DNA from 4 places in the Agromyces sp. Root1464 genome. Region 3 is predicted to be linked to each of the others. Evidence: predicted binding sites of a transcription regulator. Region 3 holds the regulator's gene; each other region holds the start of a gene.
The links. The regulator HrcA, encoded in region 3, represses chaperone genes, less so after heat shock. The targets are predictions, from matches to a motif close to TTNGCACTCGNNNNNNNCGAGTGCNAA.
Positions count from the first base shown of each region.

Region 1 (4,108 bases), 1.1 Mb from region 3:
CAGCACGGCATGATCGTGCTGGACGCCGAAGGATGCGTCATCCGCGATGCCCTGCTCTGGAACGACACCCGATCCGCCCAGGCGGCGCTCGACCTCATCGCCGAGGTCGGCGCGAGCGAGTACGCCAGGCGCACAGGCGTCGTGCCGGTCGCGTCGTTCACGGCCACGAAGCTCCGCTGGCTGCGCGACGCCGAACCGGATGCCGCGGCTCGCGTCGCGGCGGTGGCCCTCCCCCACGACTGGCTGACCTGGCGCCTGCGGGGCTTCGGTCCGGTCGGCGAGTCGTCGCTCGGGCCCCGGCTGGACGAGCTCACGACCGATCGCTCGGATGCGAGCGGCACGGCGTACTGGGGCCCGAACGGCTACGACCTGGATCTGGTCGCCCGTGCGCTCGGGCACGTCCCGGTACTGCCGCGCGTACTCGCCCCGAACGCGGGCGCGGGACGCACGCCCGACGGCATCCTCGTGGGCGCCGGAGCCGGCGACAACGCCGCCGCTGCGCTCGGCCTCGATGCATCCGCCGGTGACGTCGTGGTCTCGATCGGCACGAGCGGCACGGTCTTCGCCGTGACGGATGCCGCCATCGCCGATCCCTCCGGCACGGTCGCCGGGTTCGCCGATGCGACCGGGCGCAGCCTACCGCTCATCGCCACCCTGAACGCGGCGCCCGTGCTCGATGTCACGGCCGCCCTGCTCGGAGTCGACCACGCGGAACTCGGCCGACTCGCGCTCGAGGCCGTGCCCGGCTCATCCGGTGCCGTGCTCGTGCCGTACTTCGAGGGCGAACGCACGCCGAACCTTCCCGACGCGACCGCCTCGTTCTCTGGTCTCACGTTCGCCAATACGACGCGGGCATCGGTCGCGCGCGCTGCGATCGAGGGCCTCCTGTGCGGCCTCGCCGACGGCCTCGATGCCGTGCGAGGGCAGGGCGTCGACGCGGCCCGCATCCTGCTCATCGGCGGTGCGGCGCAGAATCCAGCGGTGCAGGGCATCGCCGCCCAGGTCTTCGACGTGCCGATCGTCGCGCCGGCACGCGGGGAGTACGTCGCCGACGGCGCCGCCAGGCAGGCGAGGTGGGCGCTCACCGGTGAACGCCCGTCGTGGCCGCTCGACATCGACGCAGAGCTCGCGAGCGACACGCGTGAGGTGATCCGGACGCAATACGCCCGCGCACGCCTGACGAGCGCGCACCGACCCGGCTGAGCGGGTGGGAGCGAGCGCCTGACACGCGCGCACGAACCCGCTGACACGACGATGGGCGCCTCCCTCTCGGGAGACGCCCATCGTTTCGTTGCGTGAGGCGCGGACTAGAAGTCCATGCCGCCCGTCGGGTCGCCGGCCGGAGCCGCGTTCTTCTCGGGCTTGTCGGCGACGACGGCCTCGGTGGTGAGGAAGAGGCCCGCGATCGACGCTGCGTTGAGCAGCGCGGAGCGGGTGACCTTCACCGGGTCGTTGATGCCGGCAGCGAGCATGTCGACGTACTCGCCGGTCGCGGCGTTGAGGCCCTGGCCGACCGGGAGGTTGCGCACGCGGTCGACGACGACGCCCGGCTCGAGGCCGGCGTTGAGGGCGATCTGCTTGAGCGGAGCGTCGATCGCGACGCGGACGATGTTCGCGCCGGTCGCCTCGTCGCCCGTGAGCTCGAGCTTCTCGAATGCGGTCTTGCCGGCCTGGATGAGGGCGACGCCACCACCGGCGACGATGCCCTCTTCGACGGCTGCCTTCGCGTTGCGCACGGCGTCTTCGATGCGGTGCTTGCGCTCCTTGAGCTCGACCTCGGTCGCCGCACCCGCCTTGATGACGGCGACGCCGCCGGCGAGCTTGGCGAGGCGCTCCTGGAGCTTCTCGCGGTCGTAGTCGGAGTCGGTGTTCTCGATCTCCTTGCGGATCTGCGCGACGCGGCCGGCGATGGCCTCCTCGTCGCCGCCACCCTCGACGATGGTCGTCTCGTCCTTGGTGATGATGACCTTGCGAGCCGAGCCGAGCAGGTCGAGGGTGACGTTCTCGAGCTTGAGACCGACCTCCTCGGAGATGACCTGGCCACCGGTGAGGGTCGCGATGTCCTGCAGCTGCGCCTTGCGACGGTCGCCGAAGCCGGGGGCCTTGACGGCGACCGACTTGAAGATGCCGCGGATCTTGTTGACGATCAGCGTCGCGAGTGCTTCGCCGTCGACGTCTTCCGCGATGATGAGGAGCTGCTTGCCGGTCTGGATGACCTTGTCGACGATCGGCAGCAGGTCCTTGATGTTCGAGACCTTGCCGTTGACGATCAGGATGTAGGGGTCTTCGAAGACCGCTTCCTGGCGCTCGGGGTCGGTGACGAAGTACGCCGACAGGTAGCCCTTGTCGAAGCGCATGCCCTCGGTCAGCTCGAGCTCGGTGCCGAAGGTGTTCGACTCCTCGACGGTGACGACGCCCTCCTTGCCGACCTTGTCGATCGCCTCGGCGATGAGCGCGCCGATCTGCTCGTCGGCGGCCGAGATCGAAGCCGTTGCGGCGATCTCTTCCTTCGTCTCGACGTCCTTCGCGTTGGCGAGGAGCTCGGCCTCGACGGCGCGGACGGCCTTCTCGATGCCGCGCTTGAGCGAGATGGGGTCGGCGCCTGCTGCGACGTTGCGGAGGCCCTCGCGCACGAGCGCCTGGGCGAGCACGACCGAGGTCGTGGTGCCGTCACCGGCGACGTCGTCGGTCTTCTTGGCGACCTCCTTGACGAGCTCGGCACCGATCTTCTCGTACGGGTCGTCGAGCTCGATCTCCTTGGCGATCGACACACCGTCGTTCGTGATCGTGGGTGCGCCCCACTTCTTCTCGAGCACGACGTTGCGTCCGCGCGGGCCGAGGGTCACCTTCACCGCGTCGGCGAGCGTGTTGAGGCCACGCTCGAGGCCACGACGGGCCTCCTCGTTGAAAGCAATGATCTTTGCCATGTGTTTCTCTCGTCCTTTCCCGGACGTCTTCAAAGATTCGTTGGGTTAGCACTCAAAACGAGTGAGTGCTAAATCGATTCTGGCACTCGACCGCCATGAGTGCAAGCGAGCCCGAGGCTGTCCGCTCAGGGCGTGAAGGTCGCCGAACCCTCGTTCGGCACGAGCTCGACCCACGTGTTGCCGGGAGCAAGCCGCAACGGTGAGCCGTCGTCGGCGGTCAGGACGATCGGCGACCCCGCGGCATCCTTCGCCCAGGTGCCGTGCGCCGTCCGGCCTCCGGCCGAGACCCAGGCCTCGCCCGAACCGATCATGACGGTCTTCGGCACCTCGCCGTAGCTCCAGTCGATCCCGACGCGGAGCGTCACGACGTTCACGGCACGCACGCGCTCCCCCGACGCCTCGAGATCCGGTTCGCCCTCCTGCGAACGGAGCCAGGCGGATGTCCCGCCATCCCAGTCCCACGCGGGGAACCGATCCTCGGAGAACACGAGGTCGATGCGCGAGGTCGGCGCGGCAGCGAGCGCCGGGGCAGCGAGCGGATCGGCGGTGCCGTAGCTGAACTGCCCCGGAGGCGGTGCGAGCGCGGCGTTGCGGGCGACGGCCTCGGCGGAGTCGAGGATCACGTCGTGCGGGCCGGGCCGCTCATCGGCACGGGTGAAGAGCCCCGTCTCGTCGAAGTCGAAGACGATGTTCACGAGGGGCGTCGCCATCATCATCGCGACGAACTGGTCCTGCCCGCCCGAGTAGGCGATGATGCCGCCGAAGGGCGAGGCGATGTCGGGGTCCATGGGACGGATCGACCGAACGGGACCGACCTCGTCGGGCACGTCCGAATGCCAGACCGCGACGTACCGCGTCAGGCCGCCCTCGACGAGTTCCTCGAAGACGATGTCGGTGCGATTCAGCGCGATCTGCGGGCGCGCCTCCTCGTGGTTGTCGATCTTCACCGCGAGGGACGGGTGGGCGAGCGCGGCCGCCTCCGCCGGCGTTCCGCGCAACGGCGCGAACGACACCGCCGACGCAGCGGCGTCGGCAGAGGGCCTGGCAGCGGCCTCGGTCGGCGCGGCATCCGGCTCCGTCGCCGACTGGCAGCCGGCCAAGAGCAGCGATGCCGCCAACAGCGCGCCGATCCGCGCTCCCCGACGATGCGGAGCACGCCCCGCCAGCGCTCTCATGCGGTC
Region 1 covers NZ_LMFU01000002.1:1,247,095-1,251,202, forward strand. Annotated here, with positions in the region: gene ASD23_RS11425 (FGGY family carbohydrate kinase) at 1-1,203, shown strand, start outside; gene groL (chaperonin GroEL) at 1,308-2,927, opposite strand; gene ASD23_RS11435 (DUF3048 domain-containing protein) at 3,053-4,102, opposite strand.
Region 1: the regulator HrcA is predicted to act here: its motif matches at 2,973-2,999, upstream of groL (chaperonin GroEL).

Region 2 (4,108 bases), 1.2 Mb from region 3:
CCGAACGCTTGGCCGTGGCCTTCGCGAATACGCTCATGTTGCTCCTTGGGACTGAAGGAATTGGTACACAATGCAGCGCCATGGTGACGCCGTTGTCTGACAGTATTCCGCGCCCATGGCGGAAACAAGACGCTGCGGTCACAACCGTGTAACACCGCATCAATCGTTACCCTGCCGACACCTCGGCGGGGTTCGACGCACGGAATCGGCGGAAACGCGAGCTTTCACGCGAGGATCGCGCGCACGCGGCATCCGCTCGCCCGACCGCGTCGCCGCGTCGTTCGCAGGGCTCGACGACGCCTCAGGCGGGCTCGGCGATCACCCTGCGCGAGGCGTGCACGCCGCGGATGAGGTCGACCGTCAGTACGATGAGCGCGAGCCACACCAGTCCGAATCCGACCCAGCGCTCCGGCGGCATCGGCTCCTGCAGGATGAGCACCCCGACGAGGAACTGGATGAACGGCGCGAAGTACTGGATGAAGCCCATGAAGATGAGCGGCAACCGGCGCGAGGCCGCGGCGAACAGCAGGAGGGGCACCGCGGTGACCGCGCCGAGCCCGATCAGGAGGAGCGTGTGCCACACGCTGACGGTGCCGATCGTGAGCCCGGTCGTCATCGCCACGAAGACGAGCTGCACGACCGCGAGCGGCGCCAGCCAGACGGTCTCGAGCGTCAGGCCCGAGACGGCATCGACCTTGGGCCCGACGCGCTTCTTGATGAGGCCGTAGAACCCGAACGAGAACGCCAGGACGAGCGCGATCCACGGCAGCTGCCCGTAGCCGAGGGCGAGCACGATCACCGCGACGATCGAGATGCCGACCGCGGTCCATTGCGTCGGATTCAGTCGCTCGCGCTGCACGAAGACGCCGAGGAACACCGTGACGATGGGGTTGATGAAATAGCCGAGGGACGCTTCGACGACCTGGTTCGTCGTCGCGGCGAACACGTAGGTCTGCCAGTTGATGAAGATGAGCACGCCCGCGAGGCCCATCGTGAGCACGATGCGCCGATCGCGGAGCAGCACGGCGAGCGCACGCCAGGCCCGCGTCACCAGGATGAGCAGGGCGCAGAAGACGAGCGAGAAGAGCACCCGCCACGCCACGATCTCGACCGGGCCGGACGGAGCCAGCGCGATGAAGTAGATCGGCAGGAAGCCCCAGAGCCCGTAGGCGGCGATGGCATAGACGAGCCCCGAGCGGCTGACGCCGTCCGGCGGACTCGCCGCAGAGGGGACCTGGGTCTCGGAGCGGGATGACACCTGCACAGACTACGCCCGAGCACCGACCGCGATCGGCGGGCCGGTCAGCCCTGCCGGGTCGAGGCGCGGCCGCGGCGGTGCGCCGGTACATTCGCAGACGCAGCGGATGTCGCGGCGCTCGGGGCCCGGAATACGACGAGGCCCGGACACCCCATGGGGTGTCCGGGCCTCGGATCGATCGTGTCGCGCGTCAGCGGACGACGACGGCGAGCACGTCGCGAGCCGACAGGACGAGGAGGTCCTCGCCGCCGAACTTGACCTCGGTGCCGCCGTACTTCGAGTAGATCACCTTGTCGCCGACTGCGACGTCGAGCGGGACGCGGTTGCCGTTGTCATCGATGCGGCCGGGGCCCACTGCCACGACCTCGCCCTCCTGGGGCTTCTCCTTGGCAGTGTCGGGGATGACCAGACCGGATGCGGTGGTCTGCTCGGCCTCGACCTGCTTGATGACGATGCGATCCTCGAGCGGCTTGATGGAAACCGACACGGTTGACCCCTTCTCTCTGTGAAGAAAACTGTCTTGACGAAGACTTGGTTAGCAGCCTCAGAGCGAGAGTGCTAAGGCGAGTCTAGGCGCGATTTGGCACTCGTGCAACGTGAGTGCCAGCCCGTTCAGCCACTGGCGAAACACAGCCCGACGCGAGGGCTCCACCGCAGCCGAGCGTCGGGCTCGCGGTACTAGCGTTGCCGCCGGGATGGGGATTCGTATCGCACCGTGCCGTCGGGCTCGCGGTGCTAGCGTTGCCGCCGGGATGGGGATTCGTATCGCACCGTGCCGTCGGGCCCGCGGTGCTAGCGTTGCCGGGTGGATCGCGCCGAACTCGTCGAACTGCTCTCCCCTGAGGGCCTCACCCTGCTCGACGGACTGCCCGACTGGGATTCGAAGGCCGACATCGTCAAGACCGTCGCAGACCTCCGCAAGCAGGGGCACCCGCCGACCCTCGTCGCCGCCGTGCTCAGCCAGGCGAAGCTCCGCGCGAAGGCCGAGGCGAAGTTCGGCCCGTTCGCCTCGCGCATGCTCTTCACCGAGGCCGGGCTCGAGCAGGCCACCCGACTGAAGGTCGCAGCCCTGCATGCCGGGCGATTCTCGCGCGCCGGCGTGCGCCACGTCGCCGACCTCGGCTGCGGCATCGGCGGCGATGCGCTGGCGATGGCCGCCATCGACCTCGAGGTCACCGCGGCCGAGGCCGACGAGGTCACCGCCGCGATCGCCGCCTACAACCTCACGCCGTTCTCCCACGTCCGCGTGCTGCACGAGGCCGCCGAGAATGTCGCCCTCGGCGGGATCGACGGCGCCTGGCTCGACCCGGCGAGACGCACGACCACCGGTGGCACGACGACGAGGCTCGCGGATGCCTCGGCCTACTCCCCCTCGCTCGACTTCGCCTTCGGCCTCGGCGAGCGCATGCCCGCCGGCGTGAAGCTCGGTCCGGGTACCGACCGCGACGTGATCCCGTCCGACGCCGAGGCGCAGTGGGTCTCGGTCGACGGCGATCTCGTCGAGCTCGGCGTCTGGTTGGGATCGGTCGCCCGGCCAGGCATCCGCCGCGCCGCGCTCGTCATCCGCGGCGACGCCGCGCAGGAGCTGACCGCCGACGCCGACAGCGAGGATGCTCCCGTCGGGCCGCTCGGCGAATACGTCTACGAGCCCGACGGCGCGGTGATCCGGGCTCGCCTGATCGGCGACCTCGCGCGCGCGAACGGCGCGTGGATGCTGAGCTCGGGAATCGCCTACCTGACGTCCGACACCGCGTTCGACTCGCCGTTCGCTCGCGGATTCCGCGTGCTCGAACGGCTGCCGGCCGACGAACGCCAGTTGCGCCAGGCCCTCGCGGCACGTGGTGTCGGCACGCTCGAGATCAAGAAGCGAGGCGTCGATGTCGACCCGGCGCAGCTCCGCACACGGCTGAAGCTGAAGGGCGCCGCCTCCGCGACCATCGTGCTGACGCGAGAGGCCGGTCGACACGTCGCACTGCTCGTCGAGCGAATCTGACGACGCGCGGGATCAGCGCGGGAGCGCCCCGAAGACGATCGCGTAGTAGCCGATCCAGACGGCCGAGAACACGAGTCCGGCGAGCCCGGTGCCGATGCCGACGAAGGCGAGCGTGCGGCCGTGCTCCTCGCGGCGGAGCCCGAGTACGCCGAACACGATCGCGGCGATCGAGAGCGGCAGCATCCAGCCGACGAAGAGCGAGGCCGCCGCGCCGAGGATGCCGACGACCGCAGCCACCCAGCTGTACACCCGCCGCTGCGTCTGCTCCTCGGCCTCTTCGACCGTGTCGAGGCCCGGTCGGTGCACGATGAGGAGCTGGCCGGTCGAGATCGACTGCAGCTGACCCGTGTCGAACGGCACCTCGAACTCGCGCACGGCGGGCTCGGCCCGGAACGTCGGCTCCGCCGGCTGGAACGGGGCGAGCGGGTCGGTCGTCGCCAGAGCTTCGGCCGACTCATCGGTCGAAGCCGACGGCGCCCGGAAGGGCGGCGTCGGCATGGCCGTCGACTCGCCGCCCCCCGAAACGCGATCGGTGGCCTCGTGGGTCTCGCCGTCGGGCGAAGCGCGCTCCCCCGAAACGCGATCGATGGACTCGTGGGTCTCGCCGTCGGGCGAAGCGCGCTCCCCCGAAACGCGATCGATGGACTCGTGGGACTGGCCGTCGGGCGAAGCCCCCTGAACGCGTTCGGGGGACTCGCCGTCGGGCGAAGCCCCCTCACGCTCGGTCATCGGATGCCCCTCAGTAGTAGTAGTCCCCGTAGCCGGCGAAGAACACGCCCCACAGCACGAGCGACAGCAGCGCGATGCCGATGCCGACGAAGCCGAGGATGATGCCGGTGAGCCACATGCCCTTGGCG
Region 2 covers NZ_LMFU01000002.1:1,403,293-1,407,400, forward strand. Annotated here, with positions in the region: gene ASD23_RS12075 (ABC transporter substrate-binding protein) at 1-37, opposite strand, end outside; gene rarD (EamA family transporter RarD) at 302-1,258, opposite strand; gene groES (co-chaperone GroES) at 1,449-1,745, opposite strand; gene ASD23_RS12090 (class I SAM-dependent methyltransferase) at 2,064-3,251, shown strand; gene ASD23_RS12095 (DUF4190 domain-containing protein) at 3,264-3,980, opposite strand; gene ASD23_RS12100 (DUF4190 domain-containing protein) at 3,991-4,108, opposite strand, start outside.
Region 2: the regulator HrcA is predicted to act here: its motif matches at 1,839-1,865, upstream of groES (co-chaperone GroES).

Region 3 (4,108 bases):
AACACGTCGTGGTTCTTGACCTTGATCTCGAGGTAGAGATCGCCGTTCGGTCCGCCTGCGGGGCCGGCCTCGCCGGAGCCAGGCATCTGCAGGCGCACGCCCGTGTCGACGCCTGCGGGGATGTCGACCGGAACGGTGCGACGTGCGCGCACGCGGCCCTGGCCCTGGCACGTCACGCAGGGCGTCGCGATGACGGTGCCGTAGCCGCGGCAGGTGCCGCAGGGGCTCGACGTCATGACGTTGCCGAGGAGCGAGCGCACCGAGCGCTGGATGGAGCCGGTGCCGTGGCAGATGTCGCACGTGACGGGCGCGGTGCCGGGCTGGCAGCACGAGCCGTGGCAGGTCTCGCACGTCACCGCGGTGTCGACCTCGATGTCGCGGTGCGTGCCGAAGATGACCTCGTCGAGGCCGACCTCGACGCGCAGCAGCGCGTCTTGACCGCGCTCACGGCGCGAACGCGGTCCACGGCTCTGCTGGCCGGCCCCGAAGAACGTCTCGAAGATGTCCCCGAAGCCGCCGAAGTTCTGGCCGCCGCCGAAGCCGCCCTGGTCGCCGAGGTCGTACTGCTGGCGCTGCTTCGGGTCGGACAGCACGTCGTACGCGTGCGTCACCGACTTGAAGCGCTCGGATGCCTCGGCGCCCGGGTTCACGTCGGGGTGCAGTTCACGGGCGAGACGGCGGTACGCCTTCTTGATCTCGTCGGGGGTGGCGTCGTGTGAGACGCCGAGGACCTCGTAGTGGTCGGCCACGGAGGGCTTGTCCTTTCGATTGCCGGATGCCGGTCGTGCGAGACGGGCGGCTGGTTCAGTTCTCGCCGAGCGTTCGGGAGAGGTAACGGGCGACGGCGCGAACGGCCGCCATGCTGTGGGAGTAGTCCATGCGGGTGGGGCCGACGATGCCGAGGCGCGAGATGTCGCGGCCCGGGATCGCGAAGGCGCTCGAGACGACGGAGGTCTCGCCGAGGCCGAACGACGCGTTCTCGCGGCCGATGCGAACGGTGACGGCGTGCTCGTCGGTCGCCATCTCGCCGAAGAGCTTCAGCAGCACCACCTGCTCTTCGATGGCCTCGATCACGCCGAGGATCGAGCCGGCGAAGTCCTGCTCGGTGCGCACGAGGTTCGCCGCCCCGGCGACGACCAGGCGGTCCTGCCGCTGGGCCCGCGCCTGCTCGGCGAGCGTGACGGCGAGGGTGTGCAGCACCGCTGCATGGCGCGGGTCGACGTTGTCGATCTCGCCCGACAACGCGTCCGCGGCATCCGCCATCGCCCGGCCGCCGGCGATCTCGTTCAAGCGCACGCGCAGGTCGCCGAGCGTCTGCTCGTCGACCGGCTCCACGAGCTCGGCGAGGCGCTGCTCGACCTGACCGGAGTCGGTGATGAGGATGCAGAGCACGCGCTCGGGGGCGAGCGCGATGAGCTCGACGTGGCGCACGCGCGCGCTGCCGAAGCTCGGGTACTGCACGACCGCGAGTTGATTGGTGAGTTGGGCGATGAGTCGCACGGTGCGTGCGAGCAGTTCGTCGAGATCGCTCGATTCGCCGAGGAAAGTCTCGATCGCCTGACGCTGGGCGCCGCTCAGCGGGCGCACGTCGGTGAGCTGGTCGACGAAGACCCGATAGCCCTTGTCGGTCGGGATGCGACCCGAAGAGGTGTGCGGGGCCGCGATCAGCTCCTCCTCTTCGAGCAGTGCCATGTCGTTTCGGATCGTCGCCGCGGAGACGCCGAAGGCGTGCCGTTCGACGATCGACTTCGAGCCGACGGGTTCGCGGGACGCGACGTAGTCCTGCACGATCGCGCGCAGAACGGCGAGGCTGCGTTCGGAGACCATGGCCCTCGCTTCCCTCCATCGCTTAGCACTCGTTCTGAGTGAGTGCTAATCATATCGCGCCATACCGTGACACGGCCGTTGCCAGCCGCCGGGCGCGGCGCTAGCTTATGGGTATCCCCCGCGAGTCACCCCCTTTGCAGCGACCCCCGTCGCGCGAGATGCGGTTCATCTGAGAGCCCCCTGAAAGGCACGCACCATGACCGATTCCAACATTCCCGCCCCCGACGCCGATGGTCAGCCGACGCCTCCGCCCGCCGCGCCGCAGGGCGCACCGCAGCCGGTCGCCGCGGCGCCCCTCTCGCAGGAGCAGGACGTGCAGTGGGGCTCCTTCGCCCACCTCGGCGGCATCGTCGGGTTCCTCCCGTCGCTCATCATCTGGCTCGTCTTCAAGGACCGCGGCTCGTTCACCAACACCGAGGCCAAAGAGGCGCTGAACTTCCAGATCACGATCGTCTTCGCCTACATCGTGGGCTCGATCCTCACGTTCATCGTCATCGGCGTCTTCATCGTCTGGGCCACCTGGATCGTGAGCGTCGTCTTCTCGATCATCGCCTTCCTGAAGGCGAAGGACGGCCAGCACTACCGCTACCCGTTCGCCATCCGACTCATCAAGTAGCGAGCCGGCACCGAGCGCGCCGGGCGAGGTCTTCACCCGGCGCGCTCTGCTGTGCCAGCATGAGAGAGCCTCGACCTTTCGCCCATCGGGCGACGAGACCGAAATCTCGCCCCCGGGCGAGTCGACCAAGGAGACATCATGTCCGGTGCAACCCCGCCTCCCCCGCCTCCCGGCAACCCCTACGAGCAGCCGAGCCAGCAGCTGAGCCCGGCCGACGAGAAGCTCTGGGCGACGCTGATCCACATCGGCGGCATCTTCTTCAGCTTCGTCCCGGCCCTGATCGGCTACTTGGTCCTGAAGGACAAGGGCCCGTTCGTGCGCGAGCACACCGCGACCGCCCTGAACTTCCAGATCACGATGGCGATCGCCTACGTGGTCAGCTACGTCCTGTGGCTCATCCTCATCGGATGGCTCATCACCATCGCGATCGGCATCGTGGTCATCGTCTTCAGCATCATCGCCGCGGTGAAGGCCAACCAGGGCCAGCCCTACACCTACCCGCTCTCGATCAAGTTCGTGAGCTGAGCTCCGACGACTCGTCGAGCAGGCGCCGCACCACGGCGTCCGCGAGCAGCCGCCCTCTCCTGGTGAGTGTCACCACTCCCGAGAGGGCGGCTTTCGCGTCTACGAGGCCGTCGGCCATGAGGCCGGCCACCGCATGACGACCGCCGGCGTGCAGGCTCGCGATCTCGATGCCCTCGCGGATGCGCGTGAGGAGCAGCACACGCTCGACCTCGCGGGTCGGGCCGTCGAGCGTCTCGCGGCCGACGGCGGGTGAGACACCCGCGGTCACCCGGTCGGCATACGCCGAGGGATGCTTCGCGTTCCACCACCGCACGCCGCCGACGTGGCTGTGCGCACCGGGGCCCACGCCCCACCAGTCGTCGCCGCGCCAGTAGCCGAGGTTGTGCCGCGACCGGTGCGAGGCATCCGTCGCCCAGTTGCTGACCTCGTACCATTCGTAGCCGGCGGCCGCGAGCAGGTCGTCGGCGAGCTCGTACATGTCGGCCTCGAGGTCGTCGTCGGGCTGCGCGAGCTCGCCGCGACGGATCTGCCGCGCGAGCTTCGTGCCGTCTTCGACGATGAGCGCGTAGGCGCTCACGTGGTCGGGTCGCTCGGCGACGACGGCCTCGACGCTGCGTCGCCAGTCGTCGATCGACTCCCCCGGCGTGCCGTAGATCAGGTCGAGGCTGACGTCGAGCCCTGCCTCGCGCGCCCAGCGCACGACGAGCGGCACCCGCGCCGGGTCGTGCGTGCGGTCGAGCGCCGCGAGCACGTGCGGCACGGCCGACTGCATGCCGAACGAGATTCGCGTGAAACCGCCCTCGGCGAGGCGCACGAGGTCGTCGGGGCCGACCGAATCGGGGTTCGCCTCAGTCGTGACCTCTGCGCCGGGTTCGAACCCGAACTCGTCACGGATGGCGCCGAGCATGCGCACGAGGTCGTCGGCCGGAAGCAGCGTCGGCGTGCCGCCGCCGAAGAAGACGGTCGATGCTGGGCGCGCAGGCAGAGCGGATGCCTCGAGCATCTGCCGCGACATCCGGATCTCGGCGATCGCGTGGTCGGCGTAGTCGACCTGGCGCGCGCCTCGCAGCTCGTCGGACGTGTAGGTGTTGAAGTCGCAGTACCCGCAGCGCACCCGGCAGAACGGCACGTGGAGGTATA
Region 3 covers NZ_LMFU01000002.1:160,071-164,178, reverse strand. Annotated here, with positions in the region: gene dnaJ (molecular chaperone DnaJ) at 1-749, opposite strand, end outside; gene hrcA (heat-inducible transcriptional repressor HrcA) at 805-1,827, opposite strand; gene ASD23_RS06595 (DUF4870 domain-containing protein) at 2,024-2,443, shown strand; gene ASD23_RS06590 (DUF4870 domain-containing protein) at 2,582-2,968, shown strand; gene hemW (radical SAM family heme chaperone HemW) at 2,952-4,108, opposite strand, start outside.

Region 4 (4,108 bases), 1.5 Mb from region 3:
CCGCCCGAGTTCGGCGACGTCCACCTCGTGAACGTGCCGTTCGCCGGTACACGGGTGTCCCTCGATTTCGGCGGCGACGACACCTCGGTGACGGGGCTGCCCGACCACATCACCCTGCATACGGCCCCGCGCGGTCCCTCCCGCGCCTGAACTGGAGGTGTCCCATGCGAATCGGCATCATCGCCCCACCGTGGATCCCCGTGCCGCCACCGGCGTACGGCGGCATCGAGTCGTTCATCGACACACTGGCCCGGGCGATCGTTCGCACCGGCCACGACGTCGTGCTCGCGGCATCCGGTGACAGCACCTCGCCGGTCGAGCGCCTGCCCGGCTTCCCTCCCTCGGGCTCCGACACGATGGGCCTCACGACGCACGAGATGCGGCACCTCATTCGCGCCTACGCGCAGTTGGACGACGTCGACGTCATCGTCGACAACACGCTCGCGGGCCCGATCCTGGCCCGCACGGCCGCCATGGCACCGGTCGTCACGATCGCGCACGGACCGTTCATCCCGCTCGTGCAGGAGCTGTACGGCGCCGCGTCGCCCGACATGGCGTTCGTCGCCATCTCCCACCACCACGCCTCGACCGCCGGCTCGGTGCGCATCGCGCGCGTCATCCACCACGGCATCCGCGTCACCGACGTGCCGATGGGGCCGGGCGGCAGCAGCGCCTGCTTCGTCGGCCGGATGAACCCCACGAAGGGCGTCGTCGAGGCGATCCGCGTGGCGGAGCGCGCCGGCATTCCGCTCCGCATCGCCGCGAAGATGCGGGAGCCGGCCGAGCAGGCGTACTTCGCCGAGGCCGTGCGCCCACTGCTCGGCCGGAACGCGGAGTACATCGGCGAGCTGTCGACCGCCGAGACGTGCGCGCTCATGGGCGAGTCGTGCGCGCTCGTCAACCCGATCCAATGGGACGAGCCCTTCGGCCTCGTGATGATCGAATCGCTGGCCACCGGCACTCCCGTGGTGGCGACGCCGCGCGGCTCGGTTCCCGAACTCGTCGACGACGGCGCGACCGGCTTCGTCCGATCCGGGATCGACGAACTCGCGTCCGCACTCGTCGACGCCGCCGCGCTCGACCGGACGGTGTGCCGGGCGCGGGCGCAGGCCCGCTTCACCGACGCCCGGATGGCCCGCGACTACCTCGATCTCTTCGCCGACATGCTCACGGCCGACGTGCCCACGGCCGGCGCGCTCACGGCCGACCGACCGATCCGCCGGACGGCGTGAATCCGGCGCGCGCACGACGGAGGCCCGCCCGCCATTCGGCGAGCGGGCCTCCCGTGGTGCCGTGTCGGCTCCTCGCGAGCGTCAGCTCGACGAGCCCGCGGTCACCTGTTGCTGCTCGGAGTTCGGCGAGCTCATCACCTCGACCTTGCGGGGCTTCGCGCGCTCGCTCATCGGGATGATCACGCTCAGCACGCCGTTGTCGTAGTGCGCGCTGATGCCGGCGGTGTCGATGCCCTCGCCGAGGGTGATCTGGCGAAGGAACGAACCGCTCGGTCGCTCGTGCGCGAGCCACTTGACCTCGCCGTTGGCGCGCAGCGTGCGCTCGGCGCGGATCGTGAGCAGCTGACCGTCGACGTCCACGTCGACCGAGCCGGGGTCGACGCCCGGCAGGTCTGCGGCGAGCACGTAGTGGTCGCCATCGCGGTGCAGGTCGATCGGCATCACCCGCGGCCCCTGTCGCGAATCGAGCATGTCCGCAGCGAGGCGGTCGAGCTCACGGAACGGGTCCCACATCATGGCCATGACTTCTCCTCCCTGTCGCCGCCGAAGCGGCAGATTCTGGAGTTGAGCCCCTTCGACTCAACTACGTCCAGATTAGCACTCTCCTCTTGCGAGTGCCAAGACTGTCGCGAGTCGAATCCGGCGCGATTGAGGCGCGAACACGCGCGAGCACTCGCGGACCGCGCGCCCTATTCCGGCCCCCGGCCCGCATCGAACCGAGTGCGATATCTCGCCTTCGCCTCGTCGAGCAACGCGTCGGACAGCCGCACGACGGGCTCGACGTCGGCGAGCAGCGGCTCCGAGTCCGGGCCCCTGCCGACGATGCGCCCGCGCAGCACCCAGGCGAACCGCTCGGGGTTCCGCTCACGCAGGTGCTTGTACTGGCAGAGCTGCCTCGCGAGCCAGTCGGCGCGCTCGCGAGTCCACCACGGCTGCGGGTCGAGCGGATTCACCGACAGCCCTGGCAGCTCGAGTCCGCTCTCGGTGTCGATGCTCGCCTCGTCGCGATCATGCTCGAATCCCTCGGAATACCGCACGTGGAGTCCGGGCATCCGCCCGACGAGCGCATCGAGTTCGTCGAGCGAGTCGAGCTCCGGGAGCTCCGCGTCGAGCGCGTTCATGGCGCGATGCTAATGCCGGCCGTTCGCGGCCGACAGCGGGTTGACGAGTCGGTCCGCCGGGATCAGTCGAAGAGCTCGGAGAGCCAGCTCTCCTTCTTCTTCTTGCGGTAGCCCTGGTCGCCGTACCCGCGGTTGTCGTACCCCCGGTTGTCACCGCGGTTGTCGTACCCGGACTGCTGGTACGACGGCTGGCCGTAGGCCGGCGCCTGCGGCTGCGTCGGCGGAGCGGGCGGAGCAGGTGCGGCCTGGGTGGGAGCCGAGAACTCGCGCGCCGCGCGCTCGACGATCTTGTCGAGTTCGCCCCGGTCGAGCCACACGCCGCGACACGTCGGGCAGTAGTCGATCTCGATGCCGCTGCGTTCGCTCATCACGAGCACGGTTCCGTCGGTGGGGCACTGCATTGGGGGCTCCTTCTTCGGGGCCGACCGGGATCGATCGGGGTTGTTCGACGAGTCGAGCCTAGGGATCCAAGCTTTGAAGAAGCTCCGGACGGGTGTCGAAAGAGGCAGGAGTGCCGAGTCGACCGGCAGAGCACGAACCCCCGGAAATGCACAGAGCGGATGCCGCGGCGCCTGCCTCACGAAGAGGCGGCTGCCGCGACATCCGCTCGTGGATCGGGTGCCAGCGCGCTCAGCGCACCGGCACCCGATCGAAAGGGATGCGAGAACTTACGAAATGACCGTGATGTTCTCAGCCTGCAGGCCCTTGGGGCCGCGGGCGGTCTCGAATTCGACCTTCTGGTTCTCCTCGAGCGAGCGGTAGCCGCCCGATGCGATCGCGCTGAAGTGCGCGAAGACGTCGGCCGAGCCGTCGTCAGGAGCGATGAAGCCGAAGCCCTTGTCGGCGTTGAACCACTTGACGGTTCCGGTAGCCATATTCTTTTCCTTCTGTAAAGCCGAGCCGCCGAAGCGGCTGCGACGTGCACGGCCTCAGGCCGTGCAGGGTTCCGACGGCGACGTCCGCCGCCGGAAGTTGGTGGTGCGAGCAAGTCGCATGGAGTTCGTGCCCGGGTACGAGACGAAACGGCCCGGCGTGCGAGACGCCGCGATCAGTGACCTGCGGGAGGAACCGGTGCGGGGCTTCGTCGCCGTCATCGCACCGAGTGCTTCGGCGTGAGAGATGTTGCTTCGTCCCGACTGGTCATCGGCTTCCCAGCCGTGTCACGTGGGAGAGAACCCCACTGCAGATGACTCCACCCTAGTCGCTTCTCATGTGCAAGCGCTGGGAAATCTCCAGATGCGTTCGAAGTCGTGCCCAGATCCGTCGGCCGAGCCACTTCACCAGGCCACGGATGCCGCGGTGCGGAGGTCCTCGACGAGGCGTGCGAATGCCGCCTCGCGGTCGGCGGCATCATCGATGCGGAGCAGCGCCGACGGGTGCGTCGTGACGACGGTCGGGGCGGGGAGCGCCGACGGCGGCGCCGTGGGGTCGGGCGGCAGCACCCGGCCCCGTACCTGCCCGATGCGCACCGTTCGTCCGAGCACCGCTCGAGCGGCCGTCGCGCCGAGCGCCACGACGACGGCCGGGTCCACCGCCTCGAACTCCGCCTCGAGCCAGGGATGGCACGCGACGATGTGGGCGACGGCCGGCTTCTCGTGGATGCGTCGCTTGCCGCGACGCTCGAACCGGAAGTGCTTGACGGCGTTCGTCACGTACACGCGATCACGAGGGATGCCGGCAGCGTCGACGGCATCGGCGAGCACCCGTCCGGCCGGACCGACGAAGGGCTCGCCCTCGACATCCTCGCGATCGCCC
Region 4 covers NZ_LMFU01000002.1:1,627,071-1,631,178, forward strand. Annotated here, with positions in the region: gene ASD23_RS13145 (amylo-alpha-1,6-glucosidase) at 1-150, shown strand, start outside; gene ASD23_RS13150 (glycosyltransferase) at 165-1,232, shown strand; gene ASD23_RS13155 (Hsp20/alpha crystallin family protein) at 1,314-1,754, opposite strand; gene ASD23_RS13160 (DUF6098 family protein) at 1,922-2,353, opposite strand; gene ASD23_RS13165 (TFIIB-type zinc ribbon-containing protein) at 2,416-2,754, opposite strand; gene ASD23_RS13170 (cold-shock protein) at 3,022-3,228, opposite strand; gene ASD23_RS19400 (hypothetical protein) at 3,347-3,469, shown strand; gene ASD23_RS13175 (UdgX family uracil-DNA binding protein) at 3,631-4,108, opposite strand, start outside.
Region 4: the regulator HrcA is predicted to act here: its motif matches at 1,827-1,853, upstream of ASD23_RS13155 (Hsp20/alpha crystallin family protein).